Regions from separate parts of the Streptomyces longisporus genome, predicted to be linked through region 2. Evidence: riboswitches for the same ligand, from Rfam matches in the RefSeq annotation. Region 2 holds a riboswitch; each other region holds the start of a gene.
What was found. Region 2 has a riboswitch for cobalamin ahead of ABD355_RS02495 (CbtB domain-containing protein). Riboswitches for the same ligand answer to the same signal wherever they lie in the genome.

Region 1 (10,207 bases), on a different contig from region 2:
AGAACTGGACGTGCACGGCCTCCTCGAACAGCTGGCGGCTCAGATAGAGCCGTGCCTCGGGGGAGTTGATGTGCTTGTACAGGGTCAGGACCAGGTTGTTCGCCACGATCGAGTCACCCGTCGCGAAGAAGGCGACCAGGCGGCCGATCAGGTGCTGCTCGGCGGGCGTGAGCTTCGCGAGGTCGGCGACGTCCGAGTGGAGGTCGACCTCCTCCACGGTCCAGGTGTTCTTGATGGCGTCCCGGTAGCGCTCGTAGAAGTCCGGGTAGCGCATGGGGCGCAGGGTCAGCTCGAAGCCCGGGTCGAGGAGATTGGCGTTACGGGTGGTCATCACTGGCAGGCCTCGCAGGACTCGGGGTTTTCCAGGGAGCAGGCGACGGCCTCGGGGTCGGCCGCCTGCTGGACGGGGACGGTGGCCCGGGCGGCGCGGGCGATACGGGTCGCCGGGCGGGAGCGCAGGTAGTACGTGGTCTTCAGGCCCTGTTTCCAGGCGTACGCGTACATCGAGGAGAGCTTGCCGATGGTCGGCGTCTCCAGGAACAGGTTCAGGGACTGGGACTGGTCCAGGAACGGCGTGCGGGCCGCCGCCATGTCGATCAGGCCGCGCTGCGGGATCTCCCACGCCGTGCGGTACAGGGCGCGTACGTCCGCCGGGATCCAGGCGAGGTCCTGCACGGAGCCGTTCGCCTCGCGCAGGGCCTCGCGGGTGCGGGCGTCCCAGACGCCGAGCTCCTTGAGGTCCTTCACCAGATAGGAGTTGACCTGGAGGAACTCGCCGGAGAGGGTCTCGCGCTTGAAGAGGTTGGAGACCTGCGGCTCGATGCACTCGTACACGCCCGCGATCGACGCGATGGTGGCGGTGGGGGCGATCGCGAGGAGGAGCGAGTTGCGCATGCCGACGGTCGCGATGCGCTCCCTCAGGGCCGCCCAGCGCTCCGGCCAGGTGAGCTCGGTGTCGTAGTGGTCGGGGTGCAGGACGCCGCGGGCCGTGCGGGTCTTCTCCCAGGCCGGCAGCGGGCCGCTCCGCTCGGCGAGGTCGGCGGACGCCTCGTACGCGGCGAGCATGATGCGCTCGGCGATCCGGGTGGACAGGGCCCCCGCCTCGGGCGAGTCGAAGGGCAGGCGCAGCTTGAAGAAGACGTCCTGGAGGCCCATCGCGCCCAGGCCCACGGGGCGCCAGCGGGCGTTCGAGCGGCCTGCCTGCTCGGTGGGGTAGAAGTTGATGTCGACCACGCGGTCCAGGAAGGTCACGGCCGTGCGGACCGTCTCGTCCAGCCGCTCCCAGTCGATGTCCCCACCGGTCACGAACGCACCGAGGTTGACCGAACCCAGGTTGCAGACCGCGGTCTCGCCGTCGTCCGTGACCTCCAGGATCTCCGTGCAGAGGTTGGAGGAGTGGACGACATGGCCCGGCTCGGCCGTCTGGTTGGCGGTGCGGTTGGCGGCGTCCTTGAAGGTCATCCAGCCGTTGCCGGTCTGGGCGAGGGTGCGCATCATGCGGCCGTAGAGGTCACGGGCCGGGATGGTCTTCTTCGCCAGCCCCGCCTCCTCCGCCCTGCGGTACGCGGCGTCGAACTCCTCGCCCCACAGGTCCACCAGCTCCGGCACGTCCGCCGGGGAGAACAGGGACCACTGCCCGTCGGCGTTCACGCGGCGCATGAACTCGTCCGGGACCCAGTGCGCGAGGTTCAGGTTGTGCGTACGCCGGGCGTCCTCACCGGTGTTGTCGCGCAGCTCAAGGAACTCCTCGATGTCGGAGTGCCAGGTCTCCAGGTAGACGGCGGCCGCGCCCTTGCGGCGGCCGCCCTGGTTCACGGCGGCGACCGAGGCGTCGAGGGTCTTCAGGAACGGGACGATGCCGTTGGAGTGGCCGTTGGTGCCGCGGATGAGGGAGCCGCGGGCGCGGATGCGGCTGTACGACAGGCCGATGCCGCCGGCGTGCTTCGAGAGGCGGGCGACCTGGTGGTAGCGGTCGTAGATGGAGTCCAGCTCGTCGAGCGGGGAGTCGAGGAGGTAGCAGGACGACATCTGGGGGTGCCGGGTGCCGGAGTTGAAGAGGGTGGGGGAGGAGGGGAGGTATTCGAGGCGGCTCATCAGGCCGTAGAGCGCGGCGACTTCGTCCAGGGCGCGGACGGTGTCGTCCTCCGCGAGGCCTGCGGCGACGCGCAGCATGAAGTGCTGCGGTGTCTCGATGACCTTGCGGGTGAGGGGGTGCCGGAGCAGGTAGCGGCTGTGGAGCGTGCGCAGTCCGAAGTAGCCGAAGCGGTCGTCGGCCTCCGGGGCGATCAGCGCGTCGAGGCGGTGCGCGTGGACCCGTACGAACTCGGCGGTGCGGTCGGCGATCAGCCCCTCCCGGTGGCCCACGGCGACGGATTCCGTGAACGACGTGACGCCCTGCGAGGCGGCCTCCGCGGCGATGCCGATCGTCAGCAGCCTGGCCGCCAGCCTGCTGTACGCGGGGTCCTCGGAGATGAGGCCGGCGGCCGCCTCCGTGGCCAGTTCGCGCAGCTCCGTCTCGTCCGCACGGGCGGACCGGCCGCGCAGCGACGCGGCGGCGACCCGGCCGGGGTCGGCGTCGGGGAGGTCGGCGGTCAGCTCGGTCAGGGTCCGCAGCAGCGCGGCTCCCAGGCCGTCGTCGGCCACTGCGGCGCTGGCTGAAACCGGGTCTGCTGGCGCGATGGTCACGTGAGGCTCTCCCTCGCTCGGCACGGGGGCCTTGCGGAGGGCAGGGGGCAGTCACGAGCGCACACGGCGTCGCGTCCACCGGCCCACTCCACGAGGCCCGGACGTCGAAGCACCCGGGCCGGATGGGCCGGGCACACCGTCGGCAGGTCCTCGGACTGACGCCCATATGTGCGCGAACACGTATGGGTACACCGTTGCGGGACAGTTCCGGACTCACACCGGATTCCCCTGCGGCGACAGCGAGCATGAGCATACATCTTGTGCCGGGTTTCGGTTGCACCCCCAGATGTTGTGTCGCAGCGACTTCGGAGCGTGTTCTTTCATCAGGATCGACCCGGCGGTCCTCCGCATTGGGCCGTTGTCGGCCGTCGGGAGGCCGGCGCGAACACGCGGATGCCACTCGTGTGCGGCAGGGCCGTGGAGAAGCCGATCGTCTTTCGGCCGGAGGGGGCGGTTGTGGGGACGCGGGGCCCAGTCAACGGCCCCTGCCCCGCTACCGCTTCAGCGCTGTGCAGTCGACAGCGTCAACTCATAGGCGATCAGCGTGAAGTCGACTCCAGGGATGGGGTTCCAGTCACGCTCGGGGGCGCGGACGAATCCGGCGCGCTCGTAGATGCGATGGGCGGCGTGCATGACCGGCTGGGTGCACAGGACGACGCCGGTGCGCTCCGCGGCTCTTGCCCGGTCGACACAGGCGCGCACGAGGGCCTCTCCGGCGCCTCGGCCGCGGGCTGCCGGGTCGACGGCCAGCATGCGTATCTCGGCCTCTCCCGGGCCGGCCAGATCCGCCATGGGGCCGCCGGACGGGACGTAGGTGACGCCGCCGATCGGCCGGCCGCCCAGGTCGGCCACCAGCACCTCGGCCGCCGCCGCCCGCTTGGCGACGTCCCTCAACTCGGCGAGGTACCAGTCGCTTTCGCCGAAGGAGAGCAGGCCGTCCTGGAGATAGGCCTGGGCGGTGATCTCGCCGAGGGCCTCGTACTCACCGGGTTGCGCCTGCCTGATCACGATGTCCATGGTCCCGAGTCTGCCGGACGGGTACGACAACGGGCCGCCGGATTTCTCCGACGGCCCGCTCATCGCCGTAACCGCTAGTGGGACGCGCCCGCGGTCGCCGGCGGCAGTTCCACCTGGACGCCCGGGTCGCCCGCGTCGGCCGTGTAGTCGTCCGGCTTCGTCTCGTCGACGCCCTCCGGGGCCTTCAGGGCCTTCAGCACGAAGGTCAGGACCACCGTCACCAGCACGTTCAGGACGAACGCCGTGAGGCCGATGTAGCCCATCTCGCCGAGGCCCGGGATGCTCGCGTTGGAGCCGCCGAAGTGCTTCTGGCCCGGGTTGGTCGGGGAGGCGACGCCGTACGCGGCGAGGGTGCCGTAGACCATGCCGACCGCCCAGCCGGCGAGCAGCGCCCAGCGGTGGAACCAGCGCGTGAACAGGCCGCCGACCAGGGCCGGGAAGGTCTGCAGGATCCAGATGCCGCCCAGCAGTTGGAAGTTGATCGCAACCGTCTTGTCCATCGTCAGGACGAAGACCAGCGCGCCCACCTTCACCAGCAGCGAGACCAGCTTGGAGACCTTGGTCTCCTGCTCCGCCGTCGCGTCCGGCTTGATGAAGTCCTTGTAGATGTTGCGGGTGAAGAGGTTCGCGGCCGCGATCGACATGATCGCCGCCGGGACGAGGGCGCCGATGCCGATGGCGGCGAAGGCCACGCCCGCGAACCAGCTCGGGAACATGTCCTCGAACAGCTGCGGGATCGCCAGCTGACCGTTGGTGACCTTCACCCCCGCCGCGATCGCCATGAAGCCGAGCAGCGCGAGCAGGCCCAGCATCAGCGAGTACAGCGGCAGGATCGTGGTGTTGCGGCGGATCACGTCACGGCTCTTCGAGGACAGCGTCGCGGTGATCGAGTGCGGGTACATGAACAGCGCGAGCGCGGAGCCCAACGCCAGCGTGGCGTAGGTCCACTGGTTCGCCTCGGCCGGAACCAGCGCCCCGCGCGGCTTCCCCGTCGTCGGGTTGGTCGCGCTGAAGGCCTCGCCCGCCTTGGCGAAGATGTGGTCGAACCCGCCCAGCCTGATCGGAATGTAGATGATCGCGACGGCGATGACGATGTAGATCAGTGCGTCCTTGACGAACGCGATCAGCGCGGGCGCGCGCAGACCCGACGAGTACGTGTACGCCGCCAGCACACCGAAGGCGATCAGCAACGGCAGGTCCTTCACGAACCAGTTGGAGCTCGCGCTGCCGCCGACCCCCATGACGTCGAGGACCGCCTGGATGCCCACCAGCTGCAGCGCGATGTAGGGCATCGTCGCCAGGATGCCGGTCACGGCCACCGCCAGCGACAGCCCCTTCGAGCCGAAGCGGCCGCGCACGAAGTCCGACGTGGTCACGTACCCGTGCCGGTGCGAGACCGACCACAGGCGGGGCAGGAACGTGAAGATCAGCGGATAGACCAGGATCGTGTACGGCACGGCGAAGAATCCGGCCGCGCCCGCCGCGTAGATCGCCGCGGGCACGGCGACGAACGTGTACGCCGTGTACAGGTCACCGCCGAGCAGGAACCAGGTGATCCAGGTGCCGAACGACCGTCCGCCCAGGCCCCATTCGTCGAGGCTCTGCTCGTTCTCGGCCTTGCGCCAGCGCGCGGCCAGGAAGCCCATGACCGTGACGGCCAGGAAGAAGAAGATGAAGACGCCGAGCGCGACGCCGTTCACGCCGTGGTTCATTCCGACGCACCGCCCTTGTGCGCGGCGCGGGCGCGCTGGTCACGCTGCCACAGTTTGTACGCCGTCATGGTCAGCGCCGTGGAGATCAGCACCCACAGCATCTGGTACCAGTAGAAGAACGGGATGCCGCCGAGCGCCGGGTCCGTCTTGGCGTAGGAGCCGACCCAGAGCATCGCCACGAAGGGCGCCACGAGACAGAGGGCGATGACCACGCGGACCGGTGTCACCACCGGTGGTCTCGCCTCGGACACATCTGACATACCGGCTCCGTCCCCTCACTGATCACCTGTACTGATCACCTGTGTAATGCGCAGGCAATCTAGGTCACGGTGTCGCGAGAGCGGAAGACCTCGTCCGCATATCGGTATGTCGATTCCGTGAAAGCCCGACATCGCTGTCAGCAGCAGCGGAATCCCTGGCGCGGGTCCTCCTCCTGACGCTCCGTCCGCATCCGCTCGAACTCACGCCGGGACGGTACCTGTGCGCCCGGATGCGTCTTGCGCAGATGCGCGACATAACGGTCGTACGCCGACTCGTCCGTCAGCTCCCGCACATACCAGCGCACCCCCCTAATCGCCCGGCGCAGCAGTACCGACGACCGCACGGCGCTCCTCCTCCTTCTCCTGACGGGTCGGGACCAGCCCGGCCGGGGCGGTGATCCTGGACTCGACGTACGGCGACTCGCTCAGCGAGGAGAGCGCCGGCCGGCGGATGTGCCGGACGCAGACCCGCAGGGCGTCCGCGATCACCACGACGATCAGGACGGCCAGGACCGCCGAAAGGACGCCGTCCACCGTGGAGTTGGTGACCACGGTGTGCATGTCGTCCATGTTCTTGGCGGGCGGCAGCACCTTCCCGGCGTCGATCGCGTCCTGGAACACGGACCGCTGCTTGAAGAAGCCGACCTTGGGGTCGCCGGAGAACACCTTCTGGTAGCTCGCCGTCAAGGTCACGGTGGCGTCCCAGGCCAGCGGAACGCCGGTGATCCAGGCCCACTTCAGGCGCCCCGACTTCACCAGCAGGGTCGTGCAGACGGCCAGCGCGACCGCCGCCAACAGCTGGTTGGAGATGCCGAAGATCGGGAACAGCTGGTTGATGCCGCCGAGGGGCTCGTGCACGCCCACCCAGAGGAAGTACCCCCACAGTGCGCACACGGCGGCGCTGGTGATGGCCAGGCCCGGCTTCCAGCTCACGTTCCTGAACGGCCGGACGACGTTGCCCAGCATGTCCTGCAGCATGAACCGGCCCACCCGCGTACCGGCGTCCAGCGCCGTCAGGATGAACAGCGCCTCGAACATGATCGCGAAGTGGTACCAGAAGGCCCTCAGGCTCCCGCCGGTGACCTTGGAGAAGATCTCCGAGACACCGATGGCCAGCGTGGGTGCGCCGCCGGTACGGGAGAGCAGGGTGGACTCCTCGACGTTCTTCGCGGCCTGGGCGAGGTCGGCCGGGGAGATGTGGTAGCCCCAGCCGGTCACCACCTGTGAGGCGGTCTGCACGGTGGTGCCGATCGCTCCGGACGGGGCGTTCATCGCGAAGTACAGCCCCGGGTCGATGATGCTCGCCGCGACCAGAGCCATGATCGCGACCGACGACTCCATCAGCATGGAGCCGTAGCCGATCATCCGGATCTGCGTCTCCTTCTGGATCATCTTCGGCGTGGTGCCGGAGGAGATGAGCGAGTGGAAGCCGGACAGCGCCCCGCAGGCGATGGTGATGAAGACGAAGGGGAACAGGGATCCCGCGAAGACCGGGCCGTCGCCGCGGGAGGCGAAGTCCGTCACCGCGTCCATCTTCAGCGTCGGCAACGCGACGACCACGCCCAGCGCGAGCAGCGCGATCGTGCCGATCTTCATGAAGGTGGACAGGTAGTCGCGGGGCGCGAGCAGCATCCACACCGGCAGGATCGAGGCGATGAAGCCGTACGCCACCAGCCAGACGACCAGCGTCGAGGGCGCGAGGGTGAAGGTGCCGGCCCACGAGGACTCGGCGACCCAGCGGCCCGCGACCAGCGCGAGCAGCAGCAGGGCCACGCCGATCAGGGAGACCTCGGCGACCCGGCCGGGGCGAAGCACCCGCAGATAGAAGCCCATCAGCAGGGCGATCGGGATGGTCATCGCGATGGAGAAGGTGCCCCACGGCGAGGCGGCGAGCGCGTTCACGATGACCAGCGCCAGCACCCCGAGCAGGATGATCATGATGGCGAAGGCGGCGATCAGCGCGGCCGCACCGCCGAAGGGGCCGATCTCCTCCCGGGCCATCTGGCCGAGCGAACGCCCGTCCCTGCGCGTGGAGAAGAACAGCACCACCATGTCCTGGACCGCGCCCGCGAAGACCACCCCGGCGATGATCCAGATCGTGCCGGGCAGATAGCCCATCTGCGCGGCCAGCACCGGCCCGACCAGGGGTCCGGCGCCGGCGATCGCCGCGAAGTGGTGGCCGAGCAGGACGCGGCGGTCGGTGGGGTGGAAGTCGATGCCGTTGTCGAGGCGTTCGGCCGGGGTGGCCCGGGTGCCGTCGACCTTGAGCACCTTGTGCGCGACGAACTTCGCGTAGAAGCGGTAGGCGATCGCGTACGAGCCGAGGGCTGCCGCGACCATCCAGGCGGCCGAGACGCTCTCGCCCCGGGAGAGCGCGAGCACGGACCAGCCCGCCGCTGAGACCAGGGCGACGAGGGTCCAGATGACGATGGAGCGGACGTTCGCGGTACGCACGAGGCGGTCCTCCCGTCCAGACGGAGTCGGGAGGACCGTAGAACAGGAGTCGCGCAAGCGCTACACCGCGTGCGGTGGCGCTCCGCTGGGGGGCGCGGTGAGGCTGTCTTGTGTCTGCGGCGCCGTCGTGGTTGGTCGCGCAGTTCCCCGCGCCCCTTTGGGGCGCCTAGTCAGCCGGCCGCTTCAGCCGTGCCACGAACTTGTAGCGGTCCCCCCGGTACACCGACCGCACCCACTCCACCGGTTCGCCCGTCTTGTCGTAGGAGTGGCGGGAGAGCATCAGCATCGGCAGGCCCACGTCCGTGCCGAGCAGGCCCGCCTCGCGCGGGGTGGCCAGTGACGTCTCGATGGTCTCCTCCGCCTCGGCGAGATGGACGTCGTAGACCTCGGCCAACGCCGTGTAGAGGGACGTGTACTTCACCAGCGAGCGGCGCAGCGCCGGGAAGCGCTTCGCGCTCAGGTGGGTCGTCTCGATGGCCATCGGCTCGGCGTTGGCCATGCGGAGGCGCTCGATGCGCAGCACCCGGCCGCCGGCCGTGATGTCGAGGAGCTCGGCGAGGCGGTCGTCGGCGGTGATGTAGCCGATGTCCAGCAGCTGCGAGGTCGGCTCCAGGCCCTGGGCGCGCATGTCCTCGGTGTACGAGGTGAGTTGGAGCGCCTGGGACACCTTCGGCTTGGCGACGAAGGTGCCCTTGCCCTGGATGCGTTCGAGGCGGCCCTCGACGACCAGCTCCTGCAGCGCCTGCCGCACCGTCGTGCGCGAGGTGTCGAACTCGGCGGCGAGGGTGCGCTCGGGCGGTACCGGAGTGCCGGGCGACTGCGTCTCCGTCATGTCGAGCAGATGTTTCTTCAGGCGGTAGTACTTGGGCACGCGCGCGGTACGGACACCTGCCCCGCCCTCGGTCTCCGCACTGCTGACGTCGCTGCTCATGCTCTGCCTTCCCGGCTCCGGATGCGGGTCACTTCGTGATCCCTTCTGTATACCGTCGCCAGCTCATTTGGTCTAGTCCACGGAGGGCCAAGTGGTCTAGCGGACGAGAGTACTCCGGCATCGCTGATTTCGCTGCCTTCTTACTTAAAGGTTCTTGCATATGTAGGTCGCATAACGGCTGGTCAGAGGCGTTTCGAGCACTCTTGACAGGCTTCGTGGTCTGGTCCAAGCTCCCGGTACTGGTCTACACCATTGGTTCAGGTCCCGGCGCATGAGCGGGGAGGTGTGGGCATCCCTGAGGAGGGTGGCGTGAAGCGCAAGCTCATAGCCGCGATCGGTATCGCGGGCATGATGGTCTCCATCGCGGCATGTGGCAGCAGCGACGGCAAGGGTTCTTCCAACAGCGGCGCGGACGCCAAGGAGCTGACTGTCTGGCTCACCGTCGACGCCCAGAACAACTGGCCGAACCTGGTGAAGGCCGCCGACGCGGCCGTTCAGAAGAAGCACCCCGGCATCAAGATCAACCACGAGTACTACGGCTGGCCGGACAAGAACACCAAGCTCGACGCGGTCCTCGCCACCGACAAGGCCCCCGACGTGGTCGAGATGGGCAACACCGAGATGCTGGGCTACATGGTCAAGGGCGCCTTCGCCCCCCTGGACCCGGCGAAGTTCAGCAACTCCGCCGCCTGGCTGGACGGCCTCAAGGCCTCGGTGACGTACGGCGGCAAGACCTACGGCGTGCCGTACTACGCGGGCGGCCGGGTCGCCAACTGGCGCAAGGACGTCTTCGCCTCGGCGGGCGTCAAGTCCACGCCGAAGACGTACGCGGAGCTCACCGCCGACCTCGACAAGGTGCAGCAGAAGGAGGGGAACAAGTTCTCCGCCTGGTACCAGCCCACCCGTGACTGGTACGCGGCCATGTCCTTCGTCTACGACGCCGGCGGCTCCATCGCCAAGCAGGAGGGCGGCCAGTGGAAGGCCAACCTCTCCTCGCCCGAGTCCGTCAAGGGCCTCACCGAGTTCAAGAACGTCATCGACAAGTACATGCACGGTGACAAGACCAAGGACGAGTCCGACCGTTACATCGTCTACGGCCAGGGCAAGTCCGGCATGATCTTCGGTGCCGCCTGGGAGGGCGCGACCTC
Region 2 (10,207 bases):
ATCTCCCGCTGGATCTCGTTGTTGCCGCCGCCGAAGGTGAAGATCACGGCGGAGCGGTAGCCGCGCTCCAGTTCGCCGTGCAGGACCGCACCCGCGGAGCCCTCCTTCAGCGCGCCCGCCGCGCCGACGATCTCCATCAGCCAGGCGTAGGCGTCCCGGCGCGCCTCGGAGCCGTAGACCTTGACCGCGGAGGCGTCCTGCGGGGTGAGGGTGCCGTTCTGGACGGCGTGCACCATCCGCCAGTTGAGCAGCTTCATCGCGTCGAGTCTGGTGTGGGTCTGGGCGAGGCGGCGGCGCACCCAGGGCAGGTCGATGACGCGGCGGCCGTCGGCGAGTTTGGTCTCCGTGGCCCAGCGCTGCACGTCCTGCAGGGCGCGGATGGCCATGGTGCCGTGGGCGGCGAGGGTGACGCGCTCGTGGTTGAGCTGGTTGGTGATCAGCCGCCAGCCCTGGTTCTCGGCGCCGACGCGGCGGGAGACGGGGACGCGGATGTTCTCGTAGTAGCTCGCCGTGGTGTCGTGCGAGGCGAGGGTGTTGATGACGGTGCAGGAGTAGCCGGGGTCGGTGGTGGGGACGAGGAGCATGGTGATGCCCTTGTGGGGCGGGGCATCGGGGTCGGTGCGGGTCGCCAGCCACACCCAGTCCGCGGTGTCGCCGTTGGTGGTCCAGATCTTCTGCCCGTTGACGACGTACTCTCCCCCGCTCTCGAATTCACTCGAGCGGGAGGTGCCCCCATCGTCCCGTACGGCGCGCGTCTTCAGGGACGCGAGGTCCGTCCCCGCGTCGGGCTCGCTGTAGCCGATCGCGAAGTCGATCTCGCCGGCGAGGATCTTGGGCAGGAAGTACTCCTTCTGCTCGTCCGTGCCGAACTGCATGATCGTAGGGCCGACGGTGTTCAGCGCCATCAGCGGCAGCGGTACACCGGCCTGCGCGGCCTCGTCGAAGAAGATGAACTGCTCCATCGCGGTCAGCCCGCGCCCGCCGTACTCCTTCGGCCAGCCCACGCCGAGCCAGCCGTCGGCGCCCAGGCGCCGGATGGTCTCGCGGTAGAAACGTTTCTGGGCGGCCGGGTCGCCATGCCGGGCGTAGGCGTTGTCCGGCACCAACTCGGCGAAGTACGAGCGCAGTTCAGTGCGCAGCCGCTGCTGCTCGGGCGTGTATTCGAGGTGCACGGCGCCTCCAGGCTTCGCAGGCCGGTCCTGACGGCGCACACCGTAGAACGTGTTCCAGAAATTGGGAATGGCGAGGGACAGGGAAAGGGCCCCCGGTCGACGACCGGGGGCCCTTTGCCGAGTGACCTGGTGGAACCGGTCAGTGGGCAACGGGAGTTGGCTGGGCGGCGCCGTTCGCCCGCACCGGCCTCGGGACGAGCACCCGCTCCGCCAGCACCCCGAAGACCAGCCCGAAGGAGGCCCACAGGGTCAACTGGACGGCCAGGGCCGCCAGTCGGAACTGCCAGAGCAGGGTGGCGGAGAAGTCCCTGGGGACCTCGTTGAAGGACGGCAGGAACGCGTACGCGAGCCCGATGGTGAGGACCAGGAACGCCCCTGCGGCGAGGGTCGCGTTCCAGTTGCCCAGGCGGGGCGCGAGGCGCCTGCCCAGGATGACGGCGGCGACGGCCAGCAGCACGCTCAGCACCACCATCAGGAAGTACAGCGTGGTGCGTTTGCCGATGGTGTCGGGGTCGCCGACGGACGGCGGGTTGGCCGGGTACTTCAGGAACGGCACGACGTACACGGCGATCAGCCCGGCGGCCGCCAGGAGCAGCGCGCTCGCGCGCGGCCCGAAGCGGCCGATGCGGCCGAGCGCGAAGCAGTACGCGAGGGCGGCGATGCCGCCGAACGCGACGCCGTAGACCAGAACACCGGTGGACAGGCCCGCGGTGGACTGCATCGTGCGGCTGACGGCTTCGACGCCGTGCTCGTGGGAGTGCGCCTGCTCGTAGGCGATGGCCGCGTCCACGCGCGGTTCACCGAGGAAGTAGGCGACGACGAGGGCGAGCAGGCCCGCGGCGAGTCCCGCGAGCATGCCGCGCACCAGGAGGTTGCGGACGGTTGCCGAGTTCATGGGCGGCCGTGCTCTCTCGCCGCCCTCAGTGGCAGGGGAAGCCGAGCAGGTGGCGGGCGTCGTGCACCCACTCGTGGACGTTGTCCCCGCTCATCACGGAGGTGGCGCCCTGCTCGGCGCCGACGAAGTAGAGCAGAACCAGCATCAGGATGCCGAAGAAGACCGCCCAGGGGACGATCGCGCCGATCGGCAGCTTTGCCGGTACGGCGGTGGGGGTGATGGTCGGCTGAGCGACAGACTGCGCCATGGCAGGCCCTCCTGGGGAACTCGCGTCCCGTCTCGGTGGTGCACGCGACGACGGGGCGGGTCTGACTCGCCCGGCACACACCCAGGGTGCGTGCCCGGCATACAGTGGCGCGACCGTGCCGGAATTCCACCGGCTTCCGCTGTGCCGTCGTCAATATCCACGAGAAGGTACCGCGAAGCGGAGGTGGGGCCAAGGGCGCACGGGACGGCCGTGAGCGCCCCTGGTGAGCCGTTTTCGCCGCCGGATCATGGTCAGTTCAAGGATTTCGAAGCGATGCCGAGCGCGGGAGTGGACATTTGACGAGCCGAGTGATCTTGATCTCACCTGCGATCACCGCGGCCCTCAGGGAGGCCCGCTTCGACGACGGGTGCCCGCTGGACGCCTCGGGACTGCGGCAGGCAAAGGCAGCCGCAGGCACGCTGCCGGCGGCGGAACGGGTCTGGGTCTCCCCCACCGTGCGCTGCCGCGAGACGGCCGTCGCTCTCGGCCTCGACGCCGTGGAGGCGCCGGAGTTGACGGCACTGGACGCGGGCCGCTGGCGCGGTGCGACGCTGACGGAGGTGAGCGAACGGGAGCCGGAGGCGCTGGCCCGCTGGCTGTCGGACCCCGGGGCCGCACCGCACGGCGGGGAGTCGGTGGCGGCGCTGTGCGACCGGGTGGCGGACTGGCTGGAGACGGTCGCGCAGACACAGGGCCGCACCCTCGCGGTGGTCGAGCCCGAGGCCGTACGGGCCGCCGTGGTCCGGGCGCTCGGGGCGCCGGATTCGGCGTTCTGGCGCGCCGACGTCCCGCCGCTGACGGCGATCGAACTCAGCGGCAGGTCCGGGCGCTGGAACGTGCGCCTCGGGCAGCCGGTCGGCGCCCCGCTGTGATCGTCAGTTCAGCGTGGCGAGGAATTCCGTGCACGCCTCGGCGCACTGCCGGCAGGCCTTCGCGCCGTCCTCGGCACCCGGCAGCCGGTCGAAGGCATGCGCACACTCCAGGCACACGGTGCGGCACCACTCCACCTGGATGCGGATGGCGGACTCGTCCAATCGGTTCTGCTCGGACAGCACACGGCAGGTCGCGTCGCACACCTCCGCGCACATGATGCCCTTGCGTCGTACCTGTTCCTGCTCCTCCGTGCCGTCCGGGTCCACGAGGCTCGCGCGCAGAGCACACGCGCGTGCGCACTCGGTGCACGCCTGCGCGCAGGCGAAGCGGTCCTCCAGGAACCGGAAGAGCTCCTGCTGGGTCGTCGAAGAAGTCACACCTGGCGGGTTGCCTTCGCCTGTCGCCTCAAACACGGGTACCGAGGTCCGGCCGGGTCGGTTCGGTTGGCGCCGGGTCCCATGGGTACCCGCGAGCCCATGAGCACCTCATGGATGGACATCGCCGCAGGCCGCGGCGCACTCGGAATCGGCTTGGTCGTCGTGGGGGTGGCGGTCGTGGCCCTGCTGATCGGTGCCTTCTTCCTGGGCGCCCGCATCCGTCGCCGCGAACCCGCTCCGCCACGCCCGGAGGATCAGCCGCAGCTGCCGGACGACGGCCCGGTGCGCGAGGTACGGGAGAACCGCGAACCCGCCGAGATCCCCCGCAGCGAGCACCGGCTGACCCCGCACGAGCTGCCCGGTCACGGCAATACGCCGAGCAGGACCAGTGCGTCGCAAAAGCGCAAGCGCTGGAGCGAGGGCAACAGCGGAGCCTTCGGCAGCGGCGGCCCGGGCACCCGCTGACGGTCACCACGTCCGAACGGGCACCGGGAACGAGGAGCGCCTACCGTTCCCGGGCGACTTTCCGCAGGCCTTCACCCGTCTTCACTCAGGGTGGCCGCGACGCCCTGTGCGAGACGCTCGACCGGTGGGCGGCTCGCCGAACGCGGGGATACCGGGCCCTTGCGGCAGCAGCTGAACCACCACGAAGGACACCACGGCGGCCAGCACCACCAGCGCCGCCGTGTCCACGTTGCCCAGCAGGAGCACGACCAGGACCACGCTGCTCACGGGCACCCGCAGGGCCGCGGTCACCGACGCCGCCATCCCGACCGCCATCGCCGGCACCAGCCCCAGACCGGGCAGCGGCGACAGCAGGACACCGGCCGCCCCGCCCAGGAACAGGGCGGGGAAGACGGGTCCGCCGCGCAGGCTGCCCAGGCAGAAGGCGTACGCGAGGGCTTTGAACACCAGCACCGCGACCAGGGCGCCCACCGGCCAGGCGTGCGGGTGCTGCGCCAGGACGGACAGGACGGACTCCCCGGACAGGGCGGCCTCGGCCGGCGAACGGCCGGTGGAGATGGCGTAGAGAGTGATGCATGCCGCCGCTCCCAGCGCGCACAGGGTGGTGTTCCGCACAGTCCGGGTCGTCACGAAGCCGGCCACGAACCTCCCGCCCACGAAGACCCAGTGGATGAGGAAGGCGAGGGCCGGCGCGATCAGCAGGACCCACAGGACGTCCGCCCAGTCGAGCGGTGGCGGACTGGGCAGCCCGATGTCCAGGCTCCCGGTCTCCAGGCCGGTCCAGTGCACGAACCCGGTGAAGATCAGGTCCCCGACTCCGCTGGCCAGCAGGGCCGGCAGCATCACCGCGAACAGCTGCGGCCCGCCCATCCCGGCCACTTCCATCAGGAGCACGGCCCCCACCACCGGGTTCCCGAAGAGCGCCGAGATGGCCGCCGCGGCCCCGGCCGCGCCGAGCAACGCCGTGCTCGCCTCGGTCCGGGGCGCCCGGACCAGACTCGCGAAGAGCAGCGCCAGACCGCCGCCCAGGGCGATCAGCGGCGCCTCGGGACCCAGTACGACCCCGAGTGGCAGTCCGACGAGCGCGGCCACGAGGACACCCGGCAGCGCTTTCTCGGTGATCCCGCCGGCGTGCAGACCGCCCGCCGGGATGTGCCCGCCCCGCCCAGGAAGCCGGGCGACCACCAGACCCACGGTCAGCCCGGCCACCGCCATCAAGGGCAGCGCCCACCACCAGGGCGCCTGCTTCCAGCCCAGGTCCTTGGGCCAGTCGGTCCAGATCAGCTGCTCCAGCTGGTGGAGCGCCACGAGGAACCAGAACGCGAGGAGCGCCACCGGAAGACCGATCAGCCCGCAGAACACCAGCGCCCTGCGGTACTCGGGGCGGCGCAGCATCCTCTGCAGTTGGTCGGCCTCAGGGGGCTGATTCCCCGGCGCGGACACGGCCGCTGCCGAACTCGTCGCGGCGATAGGGTCCTCCTGAGGTCGAGACGCGAGAGGCAATTCACCCCATAACTGGGCAATGTTATCCATTCGGTAATTCATTGCCCGTCACCACGACCACACTGCCGGGCCCCGTGGGCAAAATCCTCCGCCCCGTCACCGGACAACGCGTCACCGGCTGTCGCTGATACCGGTGGTGTCCATCAGGGACGCACGGCCCGCCTCCAGCCGGGCCGCCGGGATCCGGAACGGCGAGCAGGAGACGTAGTCCAGTCCCACGCGGTGGAAGAAGTGGATCGAGTCGGGGTCACCGCCGTGCTCCCCGCACACCCCGGTCTCCAGGCGGGGGTTGACGGCGCGGCCCGCCTCGACGCCGAGCTCCACCAGCCGGCCGACGCCCTCCTGGTCGATCGTCTCGAAGGGCGACACGGAGAAGACGCCCTTGTCGATGTAGAGCGGGAAGAAGGACGCCTCCGCGTCGTCGCGGGACAGGCCCCAGGTGGTCTGGGTGAGGTCGTTGGTGCCGAAGGAGAAGAAGTCGGCCGCCTCTGCGATGCGTCCGGCGGTGAGCGCGGCGCGTGGCAGCTCGATCATCGTGCCGATCGGGCAGTCGAGCCTCAGACCGGTCTCGGTCTCCACCTCGCCGAGCACCAGTTCCGCCTCGGAGCGGGCCAGCCTCAGTTCCTCGACCGTGCCGACCAGCGGGATCATGATCTCGGCCCGCGGGGTGCCGCCCACGCGCAGCCGCTCGACCACGGCCTCGGCGATCGCCTGCACCTGCATGGCCATCAGGCCCGGCACGGCCAGACCCAGGCGGACCCCGCGCAGGCCCAGCATCGGGTTCTGCTCGTGCATCCGCTCCACGGCGGCGAGCAGTTCCCTCTCGTGCGGGTCCGGGTGCTCGGTGCGGGCCAGGCGGACGGCCAGTTCGGTGCGGTCGGGCAGGAACTCGTGCAGCGGCGGATCGATCAGCCGGATCGTCACCGGCAGCCCGTCCATCGCCTCGAGGATGGCGGTGAAGTCGGCCCGCTGCAGCGGCAGCAGGGCGTCCAGCGCCCGTTCGCGTGCGAGGTCGTCGCGGGCCAGGATCATCGCCTCGACCAGTTCCCTGCGCTCGCCGAGGAACATGTGCTCGGTGCGGCACAGCCCGATCCCCTGCGCGCCCAGCGCGCGGGCGCGGACGGCGTCCTCGGGTGTGTCGGCGTTGGCCCGCACCTGCAGGCGGCGCCCCGAGTCGGCGCGGGCCAGAGCGCCCAGCACGGCCTCGGTGAGCGCATCCGTGGCGGTCCCGGTCTCCAGGGCGCGTCCGACGTGGGAGGCGGTGAGCGGCAGGGCACCGAGGTGCACGGTGCCCGCCGTGCCGTCGACGGAGACGACGTCGCCCTCGCGGACCACTGCTCCGGACGCAGCGGTGAACTGCCGCGCGAGCGGGTCCACGGCCAGCTCCTCCGCGCCGCACACGCACACCTTGCCCATGCCGCGCGCGACGACCGCGGCATGGCTGGTTTTGCCGCCGCGGCTGGTCAGCACGGCCTGTGCGGCGATCATGCCGGGCAGGTCGTCGGGGGTCGTCTCGCGGCGGACGAGGACCACCGGCTCGCCGGCTGCGGCACGCCGTACGGCCTCGGTGGAGTCGAAGACGACGGCACCCACCGCGGCGCCCGGCGAGGCGGGCACGCCGTGGGCGAGGGGCACGTCGGTGGTCTTCACGTCGAAGCGGGGAAACATCAGCCGGGACAGCTCGGCGCCGTTCACACGGGCCAGCGCCTCGTCGGCACTGATCGTCCCTTCCTCGCGCAGGTCGTGGGCGATGCGGAAGGCGGCCTCTGCGGTGCGCTTGCCCACCCTGGTCTGCAGGATCCACAGCTTGCCGCGTTCGACGGTGAACTCGACGTCGCACAGGTCGCGGTAGTGCCTCTCAAGGGTGCGCAGATGGTCGCCGAGCTCGACGTAGGCCCGGGGGTCGAGGGACCTGAGCTCGCGCAGGGGCAGCGCGTCACGCACGCCTGCGACGACGTCCTCGCCCTGCGCGTCGGGCAGATAGTCGCCGTACATGCCGCGTTCTCCGGTGGCGGGGTCGCGGGTGAAGGCGACGCCCGTGCCGGAGTCGGCGCCCAGATTGCCGAAGACCATGGCCTGTACGTTGACGGCGGTGCCGAGGTCCTCCGGGATGTGTTCGCGGTGGCGGTAGACGTGGGCGCGTTCGGTGTTCCAGGAGTCGAAGACCGCGCGGACGGCGCGGGCGAGCTGGTCGGCCGGGTCCTGCGGGAAGTCCTCGCCGGTCTCCTTGCGGATGACGGCCTTGAACTCCTCGGTGAGCGCCATGAGTTCGCCGACGTCGAGGTCGTGGTCGTCCGCCATGGGGGCTCCCCCGGTCGAGCGAAGGCGAGACTGGGGGAGCGCGGCGATGGCCTGTTCGAACAGGTCGCCGTCCACGCCCATCACGGTGTGCCCGAACATCTGGATGAGCCTGCGGTAGGAGTCCCAGGCGAACCGCTCCTGCCCGGAGGCCTTGGCGAGCCCGTTGACCGACCGGTCGTTGAGCCCGATGTCGAGGATGGTGTCCATCATGCCGGGCATGGAGAAGCGGGCGCCCGAGCGCACGGACACCAGCAGGGGGTCGTCGGGGGCGCCGAGGGTCCGTCCCATGGCCCGCTCCAGACCGGCCAGGGCCTGGGCGGCCTCGACGCCGAGTTCGGGCGGTTCCTCGCCCGTGGCCAGGTAGACCTTGCAGGCGTCGGTGGTGACGGTGAATCCGGGCGGGACGGGCAGGCCGATCCGGGTCATCTCGGCGAGTCCGGCGCCCTTGCCGCCGAGCAGGGCCGCCATGTCGCGGCCGCCCTCGGCGAATCCGTACACGTACTTCGTCGGCTTGGTCATCGCGGCCTCTCAGTCATGGGGTACGACGGCCACGGGGCAGCCGACGTGGTGGATGGCGGCGTGGGCGACCGGGCCGGTACGGGGGGCGGTGGGCCGCCCGGTCCTGCGGCGGCCCACGACGAGCAGGCTCGCCCCGGACGCGGCCCGCACCAGTACCGAGGCCGCGCGGCCCTCGGTCACGGTCTCGACGACCTGGACCCCGGGGTACTTCTCGCGCCACACCTGGAGGACGGCGGTCAGGAAGCCGAGCCACTCCTCGGCCCGGTCCGGGCGGTTCACCAGGCCGATGTCCCCGGAGCCGAGCCCGATGGGTGAGGGCTGCTGCCAGGCGTGCACGACCTTCAGCCGCGAGCGCCGCAGCCGGGCCTCCTCGAAGGCGAACTCGATCACCTCGTCGCAGGGGTCGGCGAGGTCGATGCCGAGGACGACGTCCCGGTATCCGGTGCGGGTGGACCCGGCGCCGTCGTCGTCCGGCAGATGCTCGTCGGCGGCCTCCTCACCGGCCCTGACGAGGACGACGGGCCTGCCGGCCCCCGCCACCACACCCAGGGCGACCGAACCGACCAGGAACCCGGTGAAGCCGCTGAGACCGCGCGAACCCACCACCAGCAGGGCGGCTTGTTCGGCCGCCTTCAGCAGGGCGGCGGTCGCGGGGCCCTCGACCTGCTCCTGGTCGAGCTTCACGGCGGAGCAGGTGCGGCGGATGCGGTCCTCCGCCTGGCGCAGGGACCGCTGGGCGAGGTGGCGCTGTGCTGCGGTGGCGATCTCGCCGTCCTCCTGGCGGGGGTGCCAGTTCCAGGCGTGCACGAGCCGCAGCGGCAGGTCGCGGCGTACCGCCTCCCGGGCGGCCCACTCGGCGGCGGCGAGACTCTCGGCGGATCCGTCGACTCCGGCGATGACGGGCGGAAGCATGGTGCGCACCTCCTGCGCTCGGTCTGCTCCTCGCTGCCAGCTTCGTACCGTGGCCTACCGGCGGGTATGGGCCGCCAGGTCTCCAACCGGGTCCGTTCGGCCCCTGCGCACGCCGGGGGGCGGACGGCGAGGGTGGGGAGATCCCCGCTCGGAAGGCGGCACACCATGCAACGAGTGATCATCGCCGGTGTCGACAGGTCGGCATGCAGCCGTGCCGCGGCCGAGTGGGCGACACGCGAGGCGCTGCTGCGCGGGCTGCCCCTGCGGGTGGTGCACGTGGTACCGCCGGCCCCCTTGGACCCGGTGGAGCAGTGGCCGTACCGTCCGGCGGCCGTGGCGGACCACGTGGTGGCCGAACTCGTCGAGCGGCACCCGGCGCTGCGGGTGCGCGGCGAGAGCCACACCGGGATGCCCGCCCCCGTCCTGCGTGCTGTGGGCGAGGAGGCGGAGCTGGTCGTGCTCGGCCGGCGTGGCGAGGGCGGTGGCGCCGGGAGCACGGTGGGCGCCACCGCAGCGCGCCTGGCGGAGGGGTCCGCCGGGCCGGTGGTCCTGGTGCCCGGTCCGCTCGACGGCCAGGGTCCGCCGCGCCCGTCCGCCGGCGTGACCGTCGGCGTCGACGTCCGGGACCCGGTCGGCGGCCCGCTCGACTTCGCCTTCGAGGCGGCCCGGCTGCGCGGTGCACGGCTGCATGCGGTGTACGCCTGGAAGCTGCCCGCGGCCGCTGCCGCTTCGCCCTTCCCCGTGCTGGAGGAGGACCGCGCCACCTGGGAGGACCAGGAGGTGCAGCTGCTGTCCGACGTGCTGCGGCCGTGGCGCACGAAGTACCCCGACGTCGACGTCCTCGAGGACGTCATGCTGTTCCCCCCGGTGGAGGCCCTGGTCCACGCCTCGGAAGGTGCCGAGCTGGTGGTGGTCGGGCGGCGTTCCGCCCCGGGTGCCACCC
Region 3 (10,207 bases), on a different contig from region 2:
AGTCGGCGTCGAGGTGGTTCGTCGGCTCGTCGAGCAGCAGGGTGTCCGCATCGGAGAACAGGATGCGGGCCAGTTCGATACGGCGGCGCTGACCGCCGGAGAGCGTGTGCAGCGGCTGGCCGAGCACCCGGTCGGGCAGATTGAGCGCGGCGGCGATCGTGGCGGCTTCGGCCTCGGCGGCGTACCCGCCCTTGGTGAGGAACTCCGTCTCCTGGCGCTCGTACTGCTTCAGTGCCTTCTCGCGGGTCGCGCCCTGACCGTTGGCGATGCGCTGCTCGTTGTCGCGCATCTTGCGGATCAGTACGTCGAGACCGCGCGCCGAGAGGATGCGGTCGCGGGCGAGGATGTCGAGGTCGCCGGTGCGGGGGTCCTGCGGGAGGTAGCCGACCTCTCCGGAGCGGGTGACCGTGCCGCCGGCCGGGATGCCCTCGCCGGCCAGCACCTTGGTGAGGGTGGTCTTGCCGGCGCCGTTGCGGCCGACCAGGCCGATGCGGTCGCCCTTGGCGATACGGAAGGAGGCGGACTCGATGAGGACGCGGGCACCGGCGCGCAGCTCGATACCGGAGGCGGAGATCACGGACAGGCTCCAGGGCAGAAAGGGTTGACGGGTGGGCGGCTGAGGCGTTCCCGCCGTCTAATGCGCGAGGAGAATGGCCATGGGCCAAGTCTAACGGGGCCGTGCAAGCACTTTTTCTGTGTTCGGGTGTTCGGGCCGCCTGCGGCCCGGGCCGCCGACGGCGATGAGCTGGGACGTCCACGCCGCCGCCGGGCAGGGCTGGGCGACGATCAGCGCGCCGGCGTGATGTACGGCACGCCCGGGCGTGAAGACGCACCCTTCGTGCGACTGCGTCGCCGTCGTGGCTGGTCGCGCGCCGCGGCGGAGCCGCTGATGTCACAGCCCCGCGCCCCTGAAGGGCGCTCAGCTGCCGCCCGTGTGCACCTGGAAGGCCGCGCGGCGCACGGCCTTCGCCAGGGCCGGGTCCGGGTGGGCCGCCGCGAGGGCGACGAGGACCTGGACGGTGCGGGGGTGGCCGACCGCCCGTACCTCTTCCAGGAGCAGGGGGACCGTCGGCTGCACGGCCGACTCCAGGTGGCGTACGAGCATCGGGGCCTCGCCGTGGTCGGCGACCGCGGCGGCGGTGTCCACCCACAGCCAGGTGGCCTCCTCGCGGGTGAGGACCTCGTGGGCGTCCTCGGGGTCGACGCCGTCGTGCTCGGCCAGCCACAGCAGGGCGTACGGCCGCAGGGTCGGCTCGTCGGCGACGGCGCGGACGTCCGGCTCGGCGGGGGCACCGACCACGCGCAGTGCCTCGAAGGCGAGACCGCGCAGCAGGGCGTCGTCGCCGCGGGCGGCGGCGATGAGTTCGGTGACGGCGCTGCCGACGGGGCGGGCGGCGAGCCAGGCGCGGTATTCGGCGCGGGCGGCGTTGGGGCGCAGCTGGGCGCAGCCGCGGAGCATCTCGTCGGCGGCGACCTCGATGTTCCCGGCGGGGCTCTGCGCGGCGACGCAGATCTGCTCCAGCTTGACCCAGACGGCCCAGCTGCCGAGCGGGGTGAGGGTGGCCTGTCCGCCGCCGTAGGTGAGGGCGCCGACGGAGGCGAGGGCGTGCAGGGCCCAGTCGAGGAGGGGCGCGAGCGGGGCGTCGAGCGCCTCGGGCTGCTCGGCGGGCTCGGGCTGCGGGCCGTAGGGGATCTCGCAGCGCTCGGTGCGCAGTTCGGTGACGCGCTGCTCCAGGAGGTCGAGGAGCTGGTCGACCGGTACGGGCCCGGCGGACAGCTGGAGGAAGGAGAGCACCTGGGGCATGGCCGAGACGACCTCGGCGACGGCGGCGGGCGCGTGCTCCGCGGGCTCGCCGTGGGCGAGGGACCAGGCGTCGAAGAGGGCGACCCAGCCGCGCAGGACGGCGCTGTCGTCGCGGTTCCAGGCGCGCAGCCGCCAGCCGGGGCGGGCGCTGTCGCCGTGCACCTCGACGAGGCCGGCGAGGCGGGCGGTGTCCCAGTCCGCGCGGACCTGAGCCACGGTCAGGCCGAGGTCCCGGGCAGCCCGTTCGGCGGTCGCGTCGGCGAGGGTGGCCTTGCCGTCGGCGGTCGCGCCGTCGCTGCCCGGGCCGAGCGCGGCGTCGGCCCAGCGGGCGACGCGGGCCGCGGCGGCCAGCTGGGAGCGAGCCATTCTGGCCAGCTCCGCGGGTGCCGGGGTGCCCTCCGGGGGTCGGGGTGCGGCGCGGCGCGGGCGGCGCTGGTTCACGGCTCTGGGGGCGGCGGACAGGGATCGCGGGCCGACGAGTCGAAGCCTGGAGTCGCGCGGGATACGGGACGTCACGGGTGCAGTCTTCCGGTTGACGGTCCGAAAACCCAAACGGAATGTCACGGCGGGCGACGGGACTGGCCAACGCACGGGGTCCGGCGGGCGGCTCGGGGACGGGAACAGGCCAGTGGTACGGCCTTAAACGGAATGGTGCCGACTGTTCGGCTCCGCTCGGGACCGGCACCGCGGGAGTGATCACATGAGAGGGGTGAGGAAGCGGCGCAACGCTTCTTCGTAGGCCTCCGGGTCGGCGTTCCACATCGCTGAGTGCGGGGCGTTCGGGACCGTGCGCAGCGCGATCAGGTTGGGACGGGCGTGGGCGAGCCGGCGGGAGTACTCCCAGGGGGCCAGGGTGTCGTCCGGGCCGTGGAATATCAGCGTCGGCACGGTGAGCTGCTCGGCCTCGACGGCGCGCTCGCGCTCCATGCCGGTACGGCCCTGGGCGGCCCGGACGGCGAGCGGCAGCAGTGCGCCCGGTGTGCGGCGGGCGGCGGCGAGGGCGCGCAGTGTCGTGGCCCAGCTGAGCACCGGGGAGTCCAGGACCAGTCCGGAGATGCTGTCGCGCAGCCCGGAGTGGGCGGCGGCGCGCAGCGCCATGGTGGCGCCGGTCGACCAGCCGTGCAGCACAACCTGTTTGGCGCCGTGGCTGACGGCGTGCCGGATCGCCGCGTCCACGTCGCGCCACTCCGTCTCGCCGAGGTGGCCCAGGCCGTCCGGGGAGCGGGGTGCGCCGGGGTCGCCGCGGTAGGCGAGGGCGAGCACCGGGAAGCGCTGGCGGTGCAGGAACTCCATGATGTTCATGGCGAGTTCGCGGGTGGCTCCCAGCCCGTGCACGGCGATCACCCAGGTGTCCCGCACGCCGGGCACGAACCAGGCGGGCAGGGAGCCGAGTTCGCCGGGGATGTCGACGTCGGTGTGGGGCAGGCCGAGGGCGCTGCCCGGGTCGCCGGTGTGCAGGTTCGGGGTCAGCCACACCTTGTCGCCGGGCTCCAGGGTGCCGTGGGTGACCCGTTCCAGGCGGCGGACGACGGTGTCGGCGGAGTGCGTTGCCGTGGCGAGGACGGGGCCGACGACCGCGTGGGTGCCGTCGCCGGCGAGGCCGTAGGTGCCGGGACGCATGGCCGCCAGGTCGCGGGTGAGCGCAATCTGGCCGGCCGCCGTGGCGTGCACGGTGAGCTGGGGTTCGGTGGGCAGGGGCCGGCCCGGCGGCGCCTTGAGCGCCGCGTCGCTCGCGAACCGGCCGGCGGCCACGCTTGCCGCGCCGGCCGCCAGGGCCACGGTGACGGCTGCAGCCGTCGCTTTGACTGTGCGCACCCGTCCAGTGTCCTGGCGGACCCCGCCACCGGCCAGCGGGAGGACGGGGCGGGGTGATGCGGATTGCGCCGGGGTGTGCCCCCTCACCCCGAGTGCGGTTTCCCGGGCGTCACTTCCGTTGCCCGTAGCCCCGCAGCTTCTCTGCCGCCTCCGCCACCTGCTCCAGGGACAGCAGCGTCGGGGACATGCCCGGTACCGAGGAGGCCGTCAGCCACAGGCGGCACATCCATTCCAGTTGGGCCGTGCGGTCGTAGGCCTGGTCGAGGGTGGTGCCGTAGGCCATCGTGCCGTGGTTCTGCAGCAGGCAGGCGGTGCGGTCGGCGAGGGCGTGGAGCATGTTCTCGGCCAACTCGTCGCTGCCGTATGTCGCATAGGGGGCAACTCGGACGGGACCGCCGAGGGCGCCGGTCATGTAGTGGATCGCCGGGAGCTCGCGGACGAGGGTCGAGACGGCGGTCGCGTGCACGGCGTGGGTGTGGACGACGGCGCGGGCGTCGGTGGTGCGGTGGATCGCAAGGTGCATGGGGAGTTCGCTCGTCGGGACGAGCGTGCCGAGCACCTGGCGGCCGTCCAGGTCGACACCGGTCACGTCCTCGGGCGTGAGCCGGTCGTAGGGCACGCCCGAGGGTGTGACCAGCACGGTGTCCCCGACACGCACCGAGACATTGCCGGAGGTGCCGACGACGAGCCCGTCGGCGACCGTGCGGCGGGCGGTCGCGACGAGCGCTTCCCAGGCGCGGGCCACCTCGGCACTCACACCCCTCCCCCGCCGCTCCGGCACTCCCTGCACACCTTCCCGCGCATCCCGTTCGCCTCGCTGGTCCCGCCGCTGCTCCGCCATGCCGCGATCCTGCCAGGCGCACCTCCGCCGCGCCGTCGGACGGGGGCACTTTAGGGCGGAAGCCAGGCCTCCGAAAGTCCCCTTATAGGGACATATCCGCCTCTCTCCGTGCTTGGCCAGAGATCACCGGGTATTCGATGACCTTCCAGTAATCTCCCGTTGTTTTGTCGTGCACGTCGCCATTCCGGGGGGAAACATGGCTCGTGATCACAAACCGCTGCGCCGCCGCACCCGCGTCCTCGCGGTCTCCGTGGCGGCACTCACCGTCACCGGGGCGGCTCTCGCCGGGCTTCCGGCCTCGGCGGCGAGTCTGCCGCAGGGGCACGACGTCTCTTCGCACCAGAAGAACGTCGACTGGTCGAGCGCGAAGGCCAAGGGCGCCAGGTTCGTCTACGTCAAGGCGACCGAGTCCACGACCTACCGCAACCCCTACTTCGGTCGGCAGTACGACGGCGCCCGCGGCGCCGGCCTCATCCGCGGCGCGTACCACTTCGCACTGCCGGACAAGTCGTCGGGCAGGGCACAGGCGGCGTACTTCGTGCACCACGGCGGCAGCTGGCGGCCGGACGGCTGGACGCTTCCGCCGGCCCTCGACATCGAATACAACCCGTACAGCGCCACGCACGGGTGCTACGGCCTGAGCAAGGCGGGCATGGTCGGTTGGATCAAGTCTTTCAGCGGCGAGGTGAAGCGGCTCACCGGCCGCCACCCGGTGATCTACACGACCACCCACTGGTGGAACACCTGTACCGGCGGAAGCAGCGCGTTCGCCTCCGACCACGCACTGTGGATAGCCCGTCACGAGTCCGGGACCTCCGGTTCCCTGCCGGCCGGCTGGTCGTTCTGGACCTTCTGGCAGTACGACAACAGCGGCGGTCTGCCGGGTGACCAGAATCTCTTCAACGGGTCACAGACCCAGCTGAGGAAGTTCGCCCGGGGCTACTGACCAAGGGGCACCGCGGGACCGGGGGGTCGCCGGGACAGGGCGGAGCGGCGACCCCCTCATCCGGACATCGTGCAGCCGCTCTCAGTTCATCTTCCGTTCACCCAGGTTGCCTACGGTCAACCGACCGTTGACTTCGAACGATTGCCTGGGTAAATGGAAAACTTCTCGCTGATCCTCGCGATTGTGGTGGTAACCGCACTCGCGTTTGATTTCACGAACGGTTTCCACGACACCGCCAACGCGATGGCCACCACCATCTCGACCGGCGCGCTCAAGCCCAAGGTCGCGGTGGCCATGTCCGCCGTGCTGAACCTTGCGGGTGCCTTCCTCTCCGTGGAGGTCGCCAACACGATCTCCAAGGGTCTCGTCGACGAGACCGGCATACGTCCCGAGGTCATCTTCGCGGCGCTGGTCGGCGCGATCCTCTGGAACCTGCTGACCTGGCTCGTCGGGCTTCCCTCCAGTTCCTCACACGCCCTGATGGGCGGGCTGATCGGCGCCACCGTCGCCTCCGCCGGCATCGGCGCCGTCCACGGTGACGTGCTCGTCACCAAGGTGCTGCTCCCGGCGGTCGCGGCCCCCGTGGTCGCCGGCGTGGCGGCGATGCTCGCCACCCGGTTCTCCTACGGCATCGGCAAGAACGCCGACGGCGATGCCACCCGCAAGGGCTACCGCGCCGGCCAGATCGCCTCGGCGGGCCTGGTGTCCCTGGCCCACGGCACGAACGACGCACAGAAGACGATGGGCATCATCACCCTCGCGCTGATCGCGGGCGGCTCCATCGCCCCCGGCTCCAACCCTCCCACCTGGGTGATCCTCTCCGCGGGCCTCGCCATCGCGCTCGGGACCTACATCGGCGGCTGGCGCATCATCCGCACCATGGGCAAGGGCCTGACCGAACTCGAGCCGCAGCAGGGCTTCGCCGCCCAGACCAGCGCGGCCACGGCGATCCTCGCCTCCTCGCACCTCGGGTTCTCCCTCTCCACCACCCACGTCGTCTCCGGTTCGGTGATGGGTGCGGGCCTCGGCCGCAAGGGCGGTGTGGTCCGCTGGTCGACGGCGACCCGCATGCTCGTGGCCTGGTGTCTGACGCTGCCGGCCGCGGCGCTGGTCGGCGCGGGCGCGGAGTCCGTGACGGATCTCGGCGACTGGGGCACCGCCGTCGTCGCCGTCTTCCTGGTCGTCGCCAGTGCGGCCATCTGGAAGATCTCCCGGCGCGAGGTCGTCGACGCGTCGAACGTCAACGAGAGCGAGGAGCCGCCCGGCGTGGTGACCACGGCCATCGCCGCCGTGACCCCGCCTCCCACGGGCACGGTGACCGAGGACCTGACGGCCACGATCCCCGCCCCGGCCCCCGTGGCCGCCGTCCCCGACCCGGCGACGCCGCCGGCCGCGGCCGTCTGAGCCCGCCCACCCGGTACGAAGGAAGAGAAGCAGCATGAAGATCGACTGGGCAGCCCTGGGCTCCGTCTTCGGCGTCAGCCTCGCGGTCACGGTGGGCCTCGTGGCCCTGTTCACCCTCGGCATCATGGGCCTGTCACGCCGCGAGCGGGCCGTGGCGCAGGGCAACTCGGCGTCCCTGGCGGTGGCCGGCGCATATGTGGCCTTCGCGGGCTGCGCGGCGGCCGTGGCGTACGGAATCCATCTCGTGGTGGCCAAGGCCTGAGGCCGCGGCCGGACCGCCTTTCCGCACCGTCCCGTGGGGCGAGGAAGCACCCTTTCGTGCTCCCTCGCCCCACGGGTTTTTCCTGCCCGGTTCGGAGCGCCGGGTGTGGGCCTCAGCACACTCCCCCGTCGCAGGTCAACGGCAAGTTGACTGCCGTTCGGGGGCGTGGTGGACTGCCGAAGCCATCTACGGCGGCGCGAGAGGAAGCCGGTGCAAGTCCGGCGCGGTCCCGCCACTGTCACCGGGGTAGTAAGCCCCGGGAGCCAGGAACTCTCACCGCCGGTCTCGTCGAACCAGGGCGTGGACACCCTGAGTGAGGACATGTCGCCATGCCAGCCTGCCGTTTGAGGTTCAGGACCAGGTCGCTGCCCGACCCCACGGCCGGCTGAGCCGATGCGTGCCGATCGCGTCTTCGCGTACGGCGCCGCCGCCGGCCTCCTCGGTGACCATCTGCTCGGCGATCCGCGCCGAGGGCATCCGGTCGCCGTGTTCGGGCGGGCCGCGGGCGCCGTGGAACGGGTGTTGTGGCGGGACCATCGCGGGTGGGGCGCACTGCACACCGCCGTGTGCGCCGGGAGCGCCCTTGCGCTCGGTGTCGTCGCCCAGCGGGCCGTACGTCCGTCCCGTACCGCCTCCCTCGCCCTGACCGCCGCCGCCACCTGGGCCGTCGTCGGGGGGACTTCGCTCGCGCGCGAAGCCCGTGGCATCGGGCGTGCGCTGGAGGCCGGGGACGTCGAGGCCGCGCGGGCCAGGCTGCCGCATCTGTGCGGGCGGGATCCGCAGGCCCTGGACGCCGACGGGATCGCGCGGGCGGTGGTGGAGTCCGTTGCCGAGAACACCTCCGATGCCGTCGTGGGGGCGCTGGTGTGGGGGGCCGTGGGCGGGGTGCCGGGGCTGCTCGGGTTCCGGGCCGTCAACACGCTCGACGCCATGGTGGGGCACAAGTCGGCCAAGTACCGGCGGTACGGGTGGGCTTCGGCGCGGCTGGACGATGTGGCGGGGTGGCCGGGGGCCCGTCTGACCGCCGTACTTGCGACGGTCGCGGGGGGTGACCGTCGCGGGGCGGTGCGGGCCTGGCGTTCTGACGCCAGCAAGCATCCCAGCCCCAATGCCGGGCCTGTGGAGGCGTCGTTCGCAGGGGCGCTCGGGGTGCGGCTCGGGGGGACCTTGTCCTACGGGGGGCGGGTCGAGCATCGGCCTGTGCTGAACGAGGAGGGGCGGGCTGTGGAAGTCGGGGACATCGAGCGGGCCGTGCGGTTGTCGCGGCGGGTGGGGTGGCTGGCGCTGGGGGTCAGTGCGGCCGGGGCGGTGCTGCGGGGCCGGGTCGCACGGCGCCCGGCGGTGGGGGCTGTTCCCACTGCCGGCAGGCAGTTGTCGAGGGGTGTGTCATGACCGGCGGTGGGCTCCTCGTCGCCGGTACCACCTCCGACGCCGGGAAGAGTGTCGTCACCGCCGGGATCTGTCGTTGGCTGGTACGGCAGGGGGTCAAGGTGGCGCCCTTCAAGGCGCAGAACATGTCCCTGAATTCGTTCGTGACGCGCGAGGGTGCCGAGATCGGGCGGGCTCAGGCCATGCAGGCTCAGGCCTGCCGGGTCGAGCCGACCGCGCTGATGAACCCCGTGCTGCTCAAGCCCGGTGGCGAGCAGAGCAGCCAGGTCGTGCTGATGGGCAAGCCCGTCGGCGAGCTGAGTGCGCGCGGGTACCACGGTGGGCGGCAGCAGCAGCTTCTGGGGACCGTGCTCGACTGTCTCGCCGAGTTGCGGGGCACGTATGACGCCGTGATCTGTGAGGGTGCGGGTTCTCCCGCCGAGATCAACCTGCGCCGGACCGACATCGTGAACATGGGGATCGCCCGCAACGCGCGGCTTCCCGTGCTCGTGGTCGGTGACATCGACCGCGGCGGGGTCTTCGCCTCCTTCTTCGGGACCGTCGCCCTGCTCTCGGCCGAGGACCAGGAGCTGGTCGCCGGGTTCCTCGTCAACAAGTTCCGCGGGGACGTCAGCCTCCTGGAGCCCGGGCTGGACATGCTGCACGGGCTCACCGGACGGCGAACGTACGGCGTCCTGCCCTTCCAGCACGGTCTCGGCATCGACGAGGAGGACGGGCTGCGGGTCTCCCTGCGCGGGACGGTGCGGGAGTCGAACGTCGCGCCGCCCGTCGGCGAGGACGTGCTGCGGGTCGCCGTGTGCGCGATCCCGCTGATGTCCAACTTCACCGACGTGGACGCCCTGGCCGCCGAACCGGGCGTCGTGGTGCGGTTCGTGGACCGTCCCGAGGAACTCGCCGACGCCGACCTCGTCGTCGTACCGGGGACCCGGGGGACGGTGAAGGCCCTGGAGTGGCTGCGCGAGCGGGGACTTGCGGACGCCCTGGTCCGCAGGGCCGCCGAACAGCGGCCCGTCCTCGGCATCTGCGGTGGCTTCCAGGTCCTCGGCGAGCACATCGAGGACGAGGTCGAGAGCCGGCGCGGCCATGTGGAAGCGCTCGGAGTGCTGCCCGTGCGGGTGCGGTTCGCCCGCGAGAAGACCCTCACCCGGCCCGTGGGGGAAGCCCTCGGCGAGCATGTCGAGGGGTACGAGATCCATCATGGGGTCGCCGACATAGCCGGAGGGGAAGCCTTCCTGGACGGCATCCGCGTCGGGCAGACCTGGGGTACGCACTGGCACGGTTCGCTGGAGTCGGACGGGTTCCGGCGGGCCTTTCTGCGCGAGGTGGCGGCCGCCGCGGGCCGTCGCTTCGTACCGGCGCCCGACACCTCGTTCGCCGCGCTGCGCGAGGAGCAGCTCGACCGGCTCGGCGACCTGATCGAACAACACGCGGACACGGACGCGCTGTGGCGGCTCATCGAGTCGGGCGCGCCGCAAGGACTGCCTTTCATTCCACCGGGAGCGCCCGCATGAGCACAGTGTTGTTGTTGTCGACCGCCGACACGGATCTGTTGGCCGCTCGGGCCGCGTCCGGTGCCGACTACCGGATCGGCAACCCGACCCGGGTGGATGTGACCGAGGAGCTGCCCGGCCTGCTCGACGGCGCCGACATCGCCGTCGTACGGCTGCTGGGCGGGAAGCGGGCCTGGGAGGACGGGCTCGCCGCGCTCAGGGCGTCCGGGATCCCGACCGTGCTGCTCGGCGGGGA

Region 1: another riboswitch for cobalamin. It lies ahead of ABD355_RS36795 (ribonucleoside-diphosphate reductase subunit alpha); the one in region 2 lies ahead of ABD355_RS02495 (CbtB domain-containing protein).
Region 3: another riboswitch for cobalamin. It lies ahead of ABD355_RS29200 (cobalamin biosynthesis protein); the one in region 2 lies ahead of ABD355_RS02495 (CbtB domain-containing protein).

Annotation. Positions count from the first base shown of each region.
Region 1 is NZ_BAAASG010000023.1:59,372-69,578, reverse strand. It holds gene ABD355_RS36800 (ribonucleotide-diphosphate reductase subunit beta) at 1-331, opposite strand, end outside; gene ABD355_RS36795 (ribonucleoside-diphosphate reductase subunit alpha) at 331-2,685, opposite strand; cobalamin riboswitch at 2,810-2,938, opposite strand; gene ABD355_RS36790 (GNAT family N-acetyltransferase) at 3,187-3,702, opposite strand; gene mctP (monocarboxylate uptake permease MctP) at 3,777-5,414, opposite strand; gene ABD355_RS36780 (DUF3311 domain-containing protein) at 5,411-5,674, opposite strand; gene ABD355_RS36775 (YbdD/YjiX family protein) at 5,812-6,018, opposite strand; gene ABD355_RS36770 (carbon starvation CstA family protein) at 5,984-8,128, opposite strand; gene ABD355_RS36765 (GntR family transcriptional regulator) at 8,295-9,059, opposite strand; gene ABD355_RS36760 (extracellular solute-binding protein) at 9,369-10,207, shown strand, end outside.
Region 2 is NZ_BAAASG010000002.1:204,018-214,224, forward strand. It holds gene ABD355_RS02485 (acyl-CoA dehydrogenase family protein) at 1-1,172, opposite strand, end outside; gene ABD355_RS02490 (CbtA family protein) at 1,312-2,067, opposite strand; gene ABD355_RS02495 (CbtB domain-containing protein) at 2,093-2,314, opposite strand; cobalamin riboswitch at 2,350-2,478, opposite strand; gene ABD355_RS02500 (histidine phosphatase family protein) at 2,611-3,186, shown strand; gene ABD355_RS02505 (four-helix bundle copper-binding protein) at 3,190-3,564, opposite strand; gene ABD355_RS02510 (DUF6479 family protein) at 3,664-4,029, shown strand; gene ABD355_RS02515 (chloride channel protein) at 4,111-5,424, opposite strand; gene ppdK (pyruvate, phosphate dikinase) at 5,644-8,352, opposite strand; gene ABD355_RS02525 (universal stress protein) at 8,362-9,264, opposite strand; gene ABD355_RS02530 (universal stress protein) at 9,430-10,207, shown strand, end outside.
Region 3 is NZ_BAAASG010000014.1:51,158-61,364, forward strand. It holds gene ABD355_RS29165 (ABC-F family ATP-binding cassette domain-containing protein) at 1-577, opposite strand, end outside; gene ABD355_RS29170 (hypothetical protein) at 920-2,320, opposite strand; gene ABD355_RS29175 (alpha/beta hydrolase family protein) at 2,501-3,619, opposite strand; gene ABD355_RS29180 (class II aldolase/adducin family protein) at 3,729-4,460, opposite strand; gene ABD355_RS29185 (lysozyme) at 4,657-5,406, shown strand; gene ABD355_RS29190 (inorganic phosphate transporter) at 5,560-6,810, shown strand; gene ABD355_RS29195 (hypothetical protein) at 6,845-7,072, shown strand; cobalamin riboswitch at 7,224-7,365, shown strand; gene ABD355_RS29200 (cobalamin biosynthesis protein) at 7,466-8,464, shown strand; gene ABD355_RS29205 (cobyric acid synthase) at 8,461-9,972, shown strand; gene cobN (cobaltochelatase subunit CobN) at 9,969-10,207, shown strand, end outside.